One region of the Klebsiella sp. GFKo11 genome, then DNA from elsewhere that is predicted to be linked to it. Evidence: riboswitches for the same ligand, from Rfam matches in the RefSeq annotation. Region 1 holds a riboswitch; each other region holds the start of a gene.

Region 1 (5,074 bases):
AGTCCAGGTACTGTTTGTTATCCGCATCGGTCAGCCATACGCCTTCCGCTTTGGTAATCGCAAGGGGCAGCTTGCGTGGGTAGCTCCTGACATTCGATTCGAATTCAGCCTGACGGGCCAAAAAGGTATCGTTGTTTGCATCTAATAAATCTGCGCCTAAAGTATCAATACGGACTTTATCCGTCATCATATCACTCCCACAACCAGCGTTACGGTTGAATGCTGGTTGAATAAATTGGTGTAAGAAATTGAATCGCTATGCATAAAGCGGGCACAATATATGGCTTTTTAAATCCGCATTCAACGTTTTATTGATTGCGGTATTTTTACGTTATTTTTACATTGTTAAAAATGGGGGTAACTCATTGATAGAAGTGAAGTTTTTTAAAGGATGAAAGACCTTTAAAATTGTAATTATTAGTGAAGTAATTTCTCATTTTTTATTACCGCTTCGCTGACGTTGCTGGCGAAAAAATTTCCGCCAGCACCAGGATGAATCAATGCAGTTCAAGCGCATAATTTGCTAAAGGTGTGACTTTTTTCACCAACTTGTTGTTATATAAAAACTGTTCGTAAGCTTCATAACGAGGTTTATCCAGCGCGGCCGGATCGGTAGCAAACAGAGGAATGGTTTTCAGCCATGCCTGCTTGTTGAGCTCGGTGTTGAGCTCCGGATGCGCGGCGGCGAACGCCTGCCAGGTCTCCTGCGGATGGGCGCGCAGGTAAGTGACGCCTTTTTGCAACGCGCCGAGGAATGCTTTGATTTTCGGGGCGTTAACTTCATCGCGGTTGGCGACAATCACCAGCTCGTCATAGGCCGGAACGCCATAGTCCTCGACGTTCATCACCACAGGATCTTTCCCTTGAAGCTTAATTTCCAGCGCTTCTATATTACGGTAGCCGCCAATGACCGCATCAACCTGACCGGCCAGCAGGGCGCTGGTTAACTGGAAGTTCACATTGATAAGCTTAATGCTTTTGGGATCGATTTGCGCATGCTGCGCCATGGTAGCCAGCGTCGCCTGTTCAATACCGCTGACCGAATAACCAACTTTTTTACCTTTCAGGTCCGCCGGAGTTTTGATGTTTTTATCCAGCGCAATGACCGTGTTTAGCGGCGAGTTAATCAGCGTGCCGACACGCACCAGCGGCAGTCCTTCATCGGCAAAAAAGTGCACCTGTGGCTGATAGGTGATTGCCAGGTCGGCCTGACGGGCTGCCACCAGTCGTGGCGGCAGCGCCGGGTCGGACGGTGGTACAATTTTAACGTCCAGGCCCGCTTCTTTAAACGCGCCAATCTGCTCGGCGACCATTATCGGCGCATGATCGGGGTTGATATACCAGTCCAGCACCAGGGTGAGCTTCTCGTTAGCCAGCGCCTGAGCGCTGAGCAGCGCGGTGAAGGTGACTCCGGCGAGTATACATTTACGCATCGTTATTCCTTATATGTTGTTATTCCGGCGTCCAGTTGATCAACCGGTGTAAAAAAGCATCCACCGCCAGCCACAGCAGGACGGTCAGCAGTACCAAAATAAACAGGGCGGCAAAGCAGATATCGGTTTGCAGGCGGGCGTTGGCGTTGAGCATGACGTAGCCCAGGCCTTCAGCTGAGCCGACCCATTCGCCGATAATTGCGCCAATGGGAGCCACGGCGGCGGCCATCCGCAGGCCCGAGCCGAGCGCCGGGAGCGCCGCCATCATCCGTACGTGGCGCAACTGCGCGCCAAATGAAGCGCCCATGGTGCGCGCCAGATCGAGATAGTCGTTGTTGACCCGCCGCAGACCATCAAAAAACGCCGAAGTGACGGGGAAGAAAATCACCAGCACCGCCATCATGACTTTGGCGCTCATGCCGAAGCCAAACCACAGCACCAGCAGCGGGGCGAGGGCAAAGACCGGGATCGCCTGGCTGGTCAGTACCAGCGGCATCAGCCAGCGCTGAAGACGCGGCGAGACGATCATGCACAGTGCCAGAATCACGCCGAGCAGGACGCCGAGCGCGAGGCCGCTGAGTATTTCGCTCAATGTAATCAGAGTGTGCCAGCCGAGATAAGCCCGATTGACCCATAGCGCATTGCCGACTGCCGACGGCGATGGGAGCAAAAAGGCGGGAATGCCGCTACGACTTGCCAACCACCAGAGCAGCAGCAGGCCGCAGAACACTACGCAGCCACGAAACAGTTTCCCGCTCATCCGTTAGCCCTTATTAGCTGTTGCAATAGTTCCGCCTGGCTCGATAGCAGGTGAGGATCGTCGGGTGCACGCGGCGGAACGCCGGATAAGCGGTGTGAATCGTCGATATTACCGGGGGCGGGAGAGAGCACCAGTAAGCGATGGCTTAGTCGACAGGCCTCCATCGGATCGTGGGTAATCAGCACCACGGTGCGGTTCACCAGCAGCTCGGCGGCCAGCGTCTGAATTTTCGTGCGGGTGATGGTATCGAGCGCTGAAAAAGGCTCGTCCATCAGCACAATGGGTCGGTCTTCATACAAGGTGCGAGCCAGCGCCGCCCGCTGGCGCATACCGCCGGAGAGCGAGGCCGGGCGGTCGTTAGCGCAATGCTCAAGGCCAACCTGCTGTAATAAAGTCGCAACCCGCTGGGTATCAACCCGTTCCCCGCGCAGACGCGCGCCGAGGGAGACGTTGTCACGCACGTTTAGCCAGGGATAGAGCAGATCTTTTTGCCCCATCCACGCCAGCCGTTTAGCTATCGGCTGACCGTCGCTGGCGCGAACCTCGCCCGCAGTGGCTTTTGCCAGCCCGGCGAGAATGCGCAGCAGGCTGGTTTTCCCGGCACCGCTGGCCCCCAGCAGCGAAACCCACTGACCGCCGGGGATATCAAACGTCAGATTGTCGAAAACCAGCCGCGAACCGAAGCGCAGGCTCAGACCACGCACAGTAATGCCGGGCGCAGTCACGCCGGGCGCTCCGTGACGACATTCAACCCCATTTGCCAGAAGTTAGCTTCCAGCCGCGTGGCGGTGGTAAAAATAGCGCTGAGTTCAGCAAAACGCGCCTCGCCGCCGCGCTGTTGCCAGAGCGTTTCCAGCAGGCTAATGGCGGCATTGACGCCGTTCAGGTAGCCCTCATCACCGTAGTTACGGATCCAGGAGGCATAAGGGTTAGCGGTCAAATTTGTTGCCGGATCGTGCAGCAGACCGAGGCCGATTTCCGCATATCCGGCAACGCAGGGCATCAGCGCCGCCAGCAGATCCAGCGCGTCGCCGGAATAACCAATGTCCAGCACATAGCGAGTGTAGTTGACGGTTTCCGCGGCTTCAGGTTCGCTGGCCATTGTCGCCTCATTCAGCCCCCAACTGTTGCAGTAGCCAACATGCAGCGGGAGTTCGTCGAGGATGGCGTTCATCGACGCGGCGGCGGTACGCATTTCCGGTAGCGTACGCAGTTTACTGACCAGCAACGCATAGCTGCGGGCAAAGTGGATCAGAAACAGGTAGTCCTGGGTCAGATAGCGGCGGAAAGCGGGTTCGGGCAGGGTACCGTCGGCGAGTTGGCGCAGAAAAGGATGGGCGACGTAATGTTGCCAGTCATCACCAGCCTGCTGACGCAGACGACCGTAAAGACCTTGAGTAAACGCGGGAAGAATCACAGGACCTCCTGATTAAGGGGAGATCCGGGCGTGCTGAAGTGTGAACAGGCAATGGCGCAAAACTGGCGGAAATGCCAACCCGTCCCTTCGCTGGCATGACCCAGATCAGGTTCAAAGGGTTCGGCTTACGCCATCTCAGCCCTCACGGGACACCCCTCGGTTTGGCCAATGTTATACGACATTCGCTTTTTGATTACAATGCTGTGAATTTGGCGAATTTTAGTGACATTGTCACGTTTTAATTTGCCGGGTGGCGGCGAGCCGCCTTACCCGGCCTATGCCAGGATTGCCGCCGTTGCCGGCTCGACATTAACGAAACTCAACCCAGCTGGCGCCGTTATCTGCTGAACGCACGCAGTTCTCCACCCAATGCACGCCGAGCGCGCCGGCTTTGGCATCCGGATACCAGAAGTTTTCCAGCAGCGCGGCGTCGCGGCGATCGGTCGCATCCATGGCGATAGCGAAGCGCCGATATAGGTTTGACCAGGCCTCAAACAGCCCTTCGGGATGACCGCCGCCGATCCTGTCGTCCTGCAAGGCTAGCGGATCGAGATAGGCCATCCCGCGCTCCAGAATTCGCACCGGCTCGCCCTGGATTTCATAGCGCAGCTGGTTGGGCTGTTCATCCCACCACTCCAGGCTGGCTTTTTCACCGACGATACGTACTTTCTGCCCGTGCATTGAACCGCTGTTGACCGCCGAGCACCACATCGAGCCGATCGCGCCGTTGTCGTATTCCATCAGCACATGGGCGTTATCCTCCAGCGGGGCGCGGCTTTTGACAAAGCTCTGGCGAGAGCACATCAGACGGGTGATGTTGAGCTTCGGGGCCATGGTTTCTGCCAGAAACAGCGGATGCGTGGCCAGGTCGCCCAGGACATAGCTGGGACCGACAAATTTCGGATCAACGCGCCAGCGGGTACTGGGGTTTTCCTGCTCTACCGGCTGATTGTGGAAACCGTGTGCGAACTGCATGTTGACGATACGGATCTCGCCCAGCAGCCCTTGTTCAATCATCTTTCGGGCCTGCAAAATCAGCTGATGCCCGGCGTAGCCATAGGTGACGCCAATGATTTTGTGCTGCTTCTCACTAAGGGCCACCAGCGCATCGGCCTCTTCGCCAGTAAAGCACAGCGGTTTTTCGCAGACTACATGCAGCCCGGCTTCCAGCGCCGCCCGGCAAATCTCGTAATGAGTGTTGTTCGGCGTAGCGATGGAAACAGCTTCGATGCCGTCTTCTCGCGCCGCTTCTTCACGAAACAGGGTTTTATAGTCGGGATAGCAACGTTCAGCACTCACCCCCAACTGCTGACCAAATTCTCGCCCGCGTTCGGCATCAATATCGAATGCGCCTGCCAGCAGGGTAAACGCACCGTCGCGCAGCGCCGCAGAGCGGTGAATATAGCCAATCTGGCTGCTTCCACCGCCACCAACCATGCCCCAGCGTAACGACCTGCCTACAGG
Region 2 (5,074 bases), 1.1 Mb from region 1:
CATCCAGCAGGCTATCGGAGACGTAATTCAGTGCCCGGTAGTCGGTACTGATATGGGCAATGGTAATGCGCATAGCGCTTTCTTCCGCCATTTTCGCAGCGTGCTGAGCAGCGGAACGCCATCCTGGCTGCTGTTGATCAGCACCAGGACATGGTGATAAACGGGCATAACGAGACCTCAACACAAGACGGCACCTTGATATCATTCTGTGCCCGCCATGAGGGGAAAGCAAATCGGACAATAGGCAGATTAAGACCCCGCGACCGACTGCCGCGGGGTGACTTATTTACGGCGTCACAATATTGAACCAGAACTCAAACTTATCCATATAACCCAGCATTTCGTCCAGCTTCGCGCCGTCGCCGGTCACTTTCACTTCACCCTTATCCTGCGCCTGCTTGAGCGTTTCCTCTTTCAGAATGATTTTGTTCAGCGTAGCGCGATCCAGCGTAATGGTGGCATCGGCGTCTTTCGCCTCGGAATCGGCCGTGTGGTTTAACACGCCGTTTTCCAGCTCCAGCTTATATTTACCGCCATCGTTGCCGAGGTCGATATTGAACACCGATTTAGCCGTACCGGCTTTCTCGCCGTTGATATGTACCGCCAGATAGTCGAAGAACATCTCAGGCGTCATTGCCCGCACGGTATCCGGGCTGGCAGTGTTCGGCGTCGGGCCTTTCACCACGCCGTTACGCAGCTCCTGCGCGCCGGTCAGGTAGAAGTTACGCCATGGCCCTGATTCTGCCTGATAGCCCAGTTGTTCCAGAGCATCGGCTTCCAGATTACGCGCCTCAAGATTACCTGGGTCGGCGAAGACGATTATGCTCACGACCTGAGCCACCCAGCGGTAGTTACCCTGGTCGTAATCCTCTTTTGCTTTCTTAAGGATGGCATCGGCACCGCCCATATAATCAACGAATTTCTTCGCCGCTTCTTCTGGCGGCAGTTCATCCAGGGTTGCCGGGTTGCCGTCGAACCAGCCGAGATACAGCACGTAGGTTGCCTTTACATCATGGCTGACGGAACCGTAGTAACCGCGGTTGGCCCAGGTGTTTGCCAGGCTGTCCGGCAGCTTGAATTTGGCGGCGATTTCATCGCGAGTCAGGCCTTCGTTAGCCATGCGCAGGGTCTGGTCGTTGATGTAACGATACAGGTCGCGTTGGCTTTTCAGCAGGTTAACAACGTTCTCATTGCCCCAGGTCGGCCAGTGGTGTTGCGCCATGATGATTTCGGCTTTGTCGCCCCAACGCACGATGGCGGCGTTGATATATTTCGACCATGGCAGCGGCTCGCGAATTTTCGCGCCACGCAGAGAGTAAGTGTTATGCAGGGTATGGGTGACATCTTCTGCGGATTCGATCAGCTTCTTCTCTTCGATATACCACAGCATTTCTGACGGTGCTTCCGATCCCGGAGCCAGCATAAAGTCATAGGTCAGGCCGTCGATAGTCTCTTTTTGGCCATCTTTCTCAATGATGTTGGTCGGGGCAATCAGGGTGACGGTACCGGCAGAGGTCGTCGTACCCAGCCCTGCACCAACCTGACCGGTGGCTTCCGGCTTCAGCAGGTTACCGTACATATAGCTGGCGCGGCGGCTCATCACGTTACCAGCCATGATGTTTTCCGCAACGGCGGCTTCCATAAAGCCGGAAGGCGCGTAGATTTTGACTTTGCCGGATTTCACATCAGCTTCATCAATCACGCCGCGCACGCCGCCGTAATGGTCAACGTGGCTGTGGGTGTAGATCACTGCAACCACCGGTTTATTGCCGCGATTTTTGTAATACAGATCCATACCGACTTTGGCGGTTTCCGCCGACACCAGCGGATCCACAACGGTAATGCCTTCTTTACCTTCGATGATGGTCATATTGGAGAGATCGAGGTTGCGAATCTGGTACACACCTTCGGTCACTTCAAACAGGCCGCTGATATTAATCAACTGGGACTGACGCCAGAGGCTGGGGTTGACGGTATCCGGTGCTTTTTCACCCTCTTTAATAAAGTCATACTGCTGCGGGTTCCAGATGACGTTGCCCTGTTCGCCTTTGATTATCTCGGTGGGCAGTGCGGCGATAAAACCTTTATGCGCGTTGGTAAAGTCGGTGTTATCGGAGAAGGGAAGTTGTTTGTACAGCGCGTCGTTCGCTTGTTTGGTTGCCGCTGTCGCTTCTTTAGGGGAGGTCTCCGCCCAGCTTGTCAGGGGGAGGGTAGAGAATATTCCAGCCAGGGCCAATCCTTTCATTATCGGGGTTAATTTCATTGGGATCCTCGAGGTTTTTACGCTGATTTACTCACTAATTTCGATATGACGTTGGGTTACATCCTGTAATGACTCCTCAAACTATAATCGCGTATCTGAAAAAGTGTTTATTTTGTTAATGAATTGTTTTTTTTGTTGTTGATTGTAATCAGTGGGCATCCCCAGGCCAGCTTGCGTTGTCCGGTGACTTCCCGTAACCTGCCCGCTGAGAACGTTTTATCTCTCAATGACTCGGGGTGCCCTTCCTTGTGAAGGCTGAGAAAAACCCGTACCACCTGATCTGGATAATGCCAGCGTAGGGAAGTCAGAGACCGCAGGGTCGTCGCTTCTTCATCGCCTGGCGGGAGCAAACGATGTCTGACCTGCTAAACCCCGCGCATATTGCCCATCTGCGGCATCTTTTTCGCCGCCATTCCCCCCTTGTTCACTGCATGACTAACGACGTGGTGCAGACCTTTACCGCCAACGTGCTGCTGTCGATTGGCGCATCACCAGCGATGGTTATCGACCCCGATGAAGCCAGTCAGTTTGCTGCGATTGCCGATGCGCTGCTGATTAACGTTGGCACGCTGACCGTTGAGCGCGCGACGGCGATGCGGGCGGCGGCGCATAGCGCAAAGCAGGCGGGCAAACCGTGGGTGCTGGATCCGGTGGCGGTCGGCGCGTTGACTCTGCGCACTGAATTTTGTCGGGAGCTTCTGGCGCTACAGCCTGCCGCTATTCGCGGTAATGCCTCGGAAATTATGGCCCTTGCCGGGATGAGCGGCGGTGGGCGCGGCGTTGATACTACTGATACCGCCGCAGCCGCGCTGCCTGCGGCTCAGGCGTTAGCTCGCCAGTTGAATACCGTGGTCGCAGTAACCGGAGAGGTCGATTACGTCACCGATGGTCAGCGTACGCGCATGGTCACCGGCGGCGATCCGCTAATGACTCGGGTGGTGGGTACCGGCTGCGCGCTGTCGGCGGTGGTTGCCGCCAGCACGGCGATGCCCGGTGAACGTCTGGAAAACGTCGCTGCCGCCTGTGGTCTGATGAAGTTCGCGGGTGGAATCGCGGCGCAGCGGGGCGGTCCCGGCAGCTTTACTCCCGCATTCCTGGATGCACTGTACGCGGAGGGCGGCCTGTGAGACGAATCAATGCTTTAACCATCGCCGGAACCGACCCGAGCGGCGGCGCGGGGATCCAGGCGGATCTCAAAACCTTCTCAGCGCTGGGCGCTTACGGCTGCTCGGTCATCACTGCGCTGGTGGCGCAAAACACCCGAGGCGTGCAGTCGGTGTACCGTATTGAACCTGATTTTGTCGCCGCGCAACTGGATTCGGTGTTCAGCGATGTGCGAATCGATACCACTAAAATTGGCATGCTGGCGGAAACGGATATCGTCGAAGCGGTGGCGGAGCGACTGGCGCGGTACCAGATTAAAAACGTGGTGCTGGATACCGTGATGCTGGCGAAAAGCGGCGATCCGTTGCTTTCGCTCAGCGCAGTGCAAACGCTGCGTCAGCGCCTGCTGCCGCAGGTGTCGCTAATCACCCCGAACCTGCCGGAAGCGGCGGCGCTGCTGGATGCGCCGCATGCCAAAACTGAAAAAGAGATGCTGGAGCAGGGCAGGGCGCTGCTGGGAATGGGCTGCGGCGCGGTATTAATGAAAGGCGGTCATCTTGATGATGCCGAGAGCCCGGACTGGCTGTTTACCCGCGAAGGTGAGCAGCGCTTTACCGCGCCAAGAGTGCAGACCAAAAATACGCACGGCACCGGTTGCACGCTATCGGCGGCGCTGGCGGCGCTGCGTCCTCGTTACGATGATTGGGGGCAAACGGTAGCGGAGGCTAAAGGCTGGCTCTCTGCGGCGCTGGCGCAAGCGGATTCTCTGGAAGTCGGGCACGGGATTGGCCCGGTGCATCACTTCCACGCCTGGTGGTAAACGGCACGACAACGTGCCAGCAGACTGTGCTGAAAAAATACGCTCCCGGCTGGAAAATATGCTGAGTCGGTACCAGGCTTAACCTGCCCAAAATAATTGGGTTGGGAAAATGCATGCCGGTTTCGACCGGCACTTACGGGAGATCGCTATGACTGATATTACGCAGTTACTTGGCAAAGATGCCGACACGCTTTTACAGCACCGTTGTATGACTATTCCAGCCGACCAACTCTATTTGCCGGGTTCGGACTATGTCGATCGGGTGATGGTTGATAACAACCGTCCGCCAGCGGTGCTGCGTAATATGCAAACCCTGTATAACACCGGACGCCTGGCGGGAACCGGGTATCTGTCTATCCTGCCGGTTGACCAGGGCGTAGAGCATTCTGCTGGCGCTTCTTTTGCCGCCAACCCGCTGTACTTTGATCCGAAAAATATCGTCGAACTGGCTATTGAAGCCGGTTGTAACTGCGTGGCCTCCACCTATGGCGTGCTGGCCTCGGTGTCACGCCGCTACGCGCACCGCATCCCCTTCCTGGTCAAACTGAACCATAACGAAACGCTGAGCTACCCGACTGAATACGACCAGACGCTGTACGCCAGCGTTGAGCAGGCGTTCAATATGGGAGCCGTGGCGGTAGGGGCGACGATCTATTTCGGTTCTGAACAGTCTCGCCGTCAGCTTGAGGAAATTTCTGTGGCCTTTGAGCGCGCGCATGAGCTGGGCCTGGTGACCGTGCTGTGGGCCTATCTGCGTAATCCGGCGTTCAAGAAAGATGGTGTCGATTATCACGTTTCCGCCGACTTAACCGGCCAGGCCAACCATCTGGCAGCCACTATCGGCGCGGATATTGTGAAGCAGAAGATGGCGGAGAATAACGGCGGCT
Region 3 (5,074 bases), 2.8 Mb from region 1:
GATATCCATTTCCATATCGTCGTGAGTAGAGACGCCAAGGCGCAGCCCGGCGTTGCGGATTGCGCTGAGATCGGTGGTTTCGAGATCCTCCTGGCCTAAATGTACGCCGTAAGCCTGATGTTTAATGGCCAGGTGCCAGTAGTCATTAATAAACAGCCGGGCATTGTGCTTGCGCCCCAGGGCGATGGCGGCGATCACATCGTCTTCAACTTCGCTATCGCGTTTATCTTTGATGCGCAGCTGAATGGTACGAACGCCCGCAGTCAATAAACGTTCAATCCACTCTACGCTATCGACGACCGGGTAGAGTCCTAAGCGGAAAGGGACGGATGGGAAATCAGGTTGATACATCAGGCTTCCTCCTTTTTCAGATAGATTTCGCCGCCGCGGGCGCGGAAGCTATTCGACATATCGCTCATGCCAACTTCGATATCCTGGCGGGCTGCATAATCGCGCACTTCCTGGCTGATTTTCATTGAGCAGAATTTGGGGCCGCACATGGAGCAGAAGTGAGCCACTTTGCCGGACTCCTGCGGCAGAGTCTCGTCGTGGTAAGCGCGAGCGGTGAACGGGTCGAGCGCCAGGTTAAACTGGTCTTCCCAGCGGAATTCGAAGCGTGCTTTTGACATCGCGTTATCGCGGATCTGCGCTCCGGGATGGCCTTTGGCAAGGTCAGCGGCATGGGCGGCGATTTTGTAGGTAATCAGCCCTTGCTTAACGTCTTCTTTGTTCGGTAGGCCGAGGTGCTCTTTTGGCGTCACGTAGCAGAGCATCGCGCAGCCGAACCAGCCAATCATTGCGGCGCCAATGCCCGAGGTGAAGTGGTCATAGCCCGGTGCGATATCGGTGGTGAGCGGCCCTAAGGTGTAGAAAGGTGCTTCGTGGCAGTGTTCCAGCTCCTCGGTCATATTGCGCTGAATCATCTGCATCGGCACGTGGCCTGGGCCTTCAATCATCACCTGTACATCGTACTCCCAGGCGATTTTGGTCAGTTCGCCCAGCGTGTGCAGCTCGGCAAACTGCGCTTCGTCGTTAGCATCCTGAATGGAACCCGGACGCAGACCATCGCCCAGCGATAGGGAAACATCATAGGCAGCGCAGATTTCACAGATTTCGCGGAAATGCTGATAAAGGAAGTTCTCCTGATGATGGGAGAGGCACCACTTCGCCATAATAGAACCGCCGCGTGAAACAATGCCGGTCAGCCGCCTGGCGGTCATCGGCACGTAGCGTAGCAGCACGCCCGCATGGATAGTGAAGTAGTCGACGCCTTGTTCAGCCTGCTCCAGCAACGTGTCGCGGAAGGCTTCCCAGGAGAGATCTTCGGCGATCCCGTTAACTTTCTCCAGCGCCTGGTAGATCGGCACGGTACCGATTGGTACCGGACTGTTACGCAGGATCCACTCGCGGGTTTCGTGAATATAGCGACCGGTCGACAGGTCCATCACCGTATCCGCGCCCCAGCGAGTGGACCACACCAGCTTCTCGACCTCTTCTTCGATAGATGAAGTGACCGCCGAGTTGCCGATATTGGCATTGACCTTCACGAGGAAGTTGCGGCCGATTATCATCGGTTCTGACTCAGGGTGATTGATATTGGCGGGGATAATCGCGCGCCCGGCAGCGACTTCATCGCGTACGAATTCCGGGGTGATGTTCTCCGGCAGTCGTGCGCCAAACCCAACTCCGGGATGCTGGTGTCTCAACACTTCGCCACGAATGCGCTCGCGGCCCATGTTTTCACGGATGGCGATGAACTCCATCTCTGGGGTGACAACGCCCTGGCGGGCATAGTGCAACTGAGTCACGCATTTCCCGGAGATAGCGCGTTTTGGTGTTAGCAGGCCGGTAAAGCGCAGTTCGTCGAGGCCATCATCTGACAGGCGCTGTTTGGTATATGCCGAGCTGCGATCGCAGAGTTCTTCGCAGTCGCCACGCGCTTCAATCCACGGCTGGCGTAGTTTTGCCAGACCTTGTTGGACATTGATTACTATCTCCGGGTCGCCATAAGGGCCGGACGTGTCATAGACAGGAATGGCTTCGTTAGCTTCATAGCGGGGATTATCTTTAGCACCGCCGATGAGCGTCGGGCTCAGCTGAATTTCGCGCATCGGGACGCGAAGATCTTCACGTGAGCCGCGGATATAGATACGTTGCGAATTGGGAAATGCGGTGCCTTCCAGCGTGTCGATAAAGCGCTGCGCATGTTCGCGTTGCTCTCGACGGGTCATTTTTGTTGTAGACATAGCTCATTCCAGGTGAACAGGATATGGCTTGTCAGACGACGGATGGAGTAACAGATGCGATCGGGCCCAGATGGGCTGACGCTAAATGCAGTTTACTCTTGTTCCCTTCGCAGGTATTAGCCTGATCAGGTTCCGCGGATCCCGAATTAACGGTCTCAGCCTTTTCCACTGTGGAAAATGGGCACTCCGACAAGATGACATCCCCTCTCTGAGAGGGGGAATGTATGTAAACTACTCGTTAATAGCGGACAACTCAAGCCGTCGGCGCGATATTGTCGCTGACGGGGTCCTTTCGGCTGTGGGCGATGGCGAGGGCGATGAGTTTATCCTCCAGCGCAAAGCGTACTTCCAGCGCTTCGCCGATATCCGATAACGCCTGTTGAAACTCAAGGTAGTTATCGTGATCGATGGCGTTTTCGAGGCAAGAGTCGTAGTCATCCATGATCTGCTGAGTGTTGGCTTGCAGCTGTGGATAAAGCTTAGTGGCGGTTAAAAGTGGCGTATCACCTTCCAATTCGGCGATAAAGCGTTCATAAATACTAAAATGACCGGAGGAGAGATAGTCCACCAGACTTTGACAAAAATCATCCAGCGCCTTCTCATTAAGCCGCATAAATGATTCCTTGCCAGGTTTCAGGCCAACCAGGTTGTAGTAAGCCACGAGTAAATGCTTACGTACTTGTAGCCAGCGATCGACCAGTTTATTGCTGCCTCCAACACGTTCCGTCAGGTTTTCCAGCTGGTTTAACATGGTTGACTCCGCAAGTTTTAAAGAGAAATACGTTGCTCACCAAAATGTAAATTTAATGTTAAAAGTGCCAGTAAAATGAAGGTAGTGCAATAGATATGGATCGTATTATTGAAAAATTAGATCGCGGTTGGTGGATAGTCAGCCACGAACAGAAATTATGGTTACCCGACGGGGAATTACCATATGGCGAAGCGGTAAATTTTAATCTTGCGGGGCAACCCGCGCTGCGCATAGGGGAATGGCAGGGCGAACCGGTGTGGCTGGTTCGTCAGGAGCGTCGACATGAGATGGGATCGTTGCGTCAGGTACTCGATCAGGATGCTGGCCTTTTTCAACTGGCAGGACGCGGGATCCAACTGGCGGAGTTCTATCGCTCGCATAAATTCTGCGGTTATTGCGGGCATCCGATGCACCCCAGCAAAACTGAATGGGCGATGCTCTGCAGCCACTGCCGTGAGCGTTATTACCCGCAAATCGCGCCGTGCATCATCGTTGCTATTCGACGGGATGATTCTATTTTGCTGGCGCAGCACACGCGCCATCGCAACGGCGTGCATACGGTGCTGGCCGGGTTTGTCGAAGTCGGTGAAACACTGGAGCAGACGGTTGCCCGTGAGGTCATGGAAGAGAGCGGCATTAAGGTGAAAAACCTGCGCTACGTGACCTCCCAGCCGTGGCCGTTCCCGCAATCGCTAATGACTGCGTTTATGGCGGAATACGACAGCGGCGAGATTGTTATCGATAAGAAAGAGTTGCTGGAAGCGGGATGGTATCGCTATGACGATCTGCCGCTCCTGCCGCCGCCGGGCACGGTTGCCCGCCGCCTGATAGAAGATACCTTGGCGATGTGTCGGGCAGAGTATGAGTGACATGTTACACTTGGCGCATCAACGCTAAAGGAATGTAAAAATGACCGAATTGAAGAACGATCGTTACCTGCGCGCGCTGCTACGTCAGCCGGTTGATGTCACCCCGGTGTGGATGATGCGCCAGGCGGGCCGCTATTTACCGGAATATAAAGCCACTCGCGCCGAAGCGGGCGACTTTATGTCGCTGTGTAAAAATGCTGAGCTGGCTTGCGAAGTGACGCTGCAGCCGCTGCGTCGCTATAAGCTGGATGCGGCAATCCTCTTCTCGGACATTCTGACTATCCCGGACGCCATGGGGCTGGGGCTTTATTTCGAAGCCGGTGAAGGCCCGCGTTTTACCTCGCCCATCACCTGTAAAGCGGATGTCGATATACTACCGATCCCTGACCCGGAAGGGGAGCTCGGCTATGTGATGAACGCGGTGCGTACAATCCGCCGCGAGCTCAAAGGTGAAGTGCCGCTGATTGGTTTCTCCGGTAGCCCGTGGACGCTGGCGACCTATATGGTTGAAGGCGGCAGCAGCAAAGCGTTTACGGTGATCAAGAAGATGATGTATGCCGAGCCGCAGGCGCTGCATGCCCTGCTGGATAAGCTGGCGAAAAGCGTCACGCTGTATCTGAACGCGCAAATCAAAGCGGGCGCTCAGTCGGTGATGATTTTTGACACCTGGGGCGGCGCGCTGACCGGTCGTGATTATCAGCAGTTCTCGCTCTACTACATGCATAAAATCGTCGATGGTCTGCTGCGTGAGAACGAAGGCCGTCGCGTACCGGTAACCCTGTTTACCAAAGGCGGTGGGCAGTGGCTGGAAGCGATGGCGGAAACCGGTTGCGATGCGCTGGGCCTCGACTGGACTACCGATATCGCCGATGCGCGCCGTCGCGTGGGCCATAAAGTCGCTCTGCAGGGCAATATGGACCCTTCAATGCTTTATGCTCCTGCGGCGCGTATCGAGGAAGAAGTGGCGACCATTCTCGCCGGATTCGGTCAGGGTGAGGGTCATGTCTTCAACCTCGGCCACGGGATTCACCAGGACGTCGACCCGGAACACGCGGGTGTGTTTGTGGAGGCGGTGCACCGTTTGTCGGCGCAATACCACCGTTAAGGAGTGATTATGGATTTGGCATCGCTACGCGCCCAACAGCTGAGCCTGGCGGAATCGGTGGAGCGAGTCGATCGTCTGGACCAGGATCCGCCGATGCTGATCG

Evidence for each region. Region 1 has a riboswitch for thiamine pyrophosphate ahead of AC07P6_RS15740 (TenA family protein). Riboswitches for the same ligand answer to the same signal wherever they lie in the genome.
Region 2: it holds a riboswitch for thiamine pyrophosphate, as region 1 does, so the genes downstream of both, thiM (hydroxyethylthiazole kinase) here and AC07P6_RS15740 (TenA family protein) in region 1, are expected to answer to the same signal.
Region 3: it holds a riboswitch for thiamine pyrophosphate, as region 1 does, so the genes downstream of both, thiC (phosphomethylpyrimidine synthase ThiC) here and AC07P6_RS15740 (TenA family protein) in region 1, are expected to answer to the same signal.

Annotation. Positions count from the first base shown of each region.
Region 1 covers NZ_CM151369.1:3,221,279-3,226,352, reverse strand. Annotated here, with positions in the region: gene AC07P6_RS15760 (diaminobutyrate--2-oxoglutarate transaminase) at 1-190, opposite strand, end outside; gene AC07P6_RS15755 (ABC transporter substrate-binding protein) at 498-1,433, opposite strand; gene AC07P6_RS15750 (ABC transporter permease) at 1,453-2,193, opposite strand; gene AC07P6_RS15745 (ABC transporter ATP-binding protein) at 2,190-2,918, opposite strand; gene AC07P6_RS15740 (TenA family protein) at 2,915-3,610, opposite strand; TPP riboswitch at 3,676-3,777, opposite strand; gene AC07P6_RS15735 (Gfo/Idh/MocA family protein) at 3,920-5,074, opposite strand, start outside.
Region 2 covers NZ_CM151369.1:2,096,591-2,101,664, forward strand. Annotated here, with positions in the region: partial or broken gene AC07P6_RS10110 (universal stress protein) at 1-168, opposite strand, end outside; gene AC07P6_RS10115 (alkyl/aryl-sulfatase) at 287-2,263, opposite strand; TPP riboswitch at 2,486-2,582, shown strand; gene thiM (hydroxyethylthiazole kinase) at 2,617-3,390, shown strand; gene thiD (bifunctional hydroxymethylpyrimidine kinase/phosphomethylpyrimidine kinase) at 3,387-4,187, shown strand; gene fbaB (class I fructose-bisphosphate aldolase) at 4,336-5,074, shown strand, end outside.
Region 3 covers NZ_CM151369.1:5,992,690-5,997,763, reverse strand. Annotated here, with positions in the region: gene thiE (thiamine phosphate synthase) at 1-351, opposite strand, end outside; gene thiC (phosphomethylpyrimidine synthase ThiC) at 351-2,246, opposite strand; TPP riboswitch at 2,332-2,445, opposite strand; gene rsd (sigma D regulator) at 2,500-2,997, opposite strand; gene nudC (NAD(+) diphosphatase) at 3,093-3,866, shown strand; gene hemE (uroporphyrinogen decarboxylase) at 3,907-4,971, shown strand; gene nfi (deoxyribonuclease V) at 4,981-5,074, shown strand, end outside.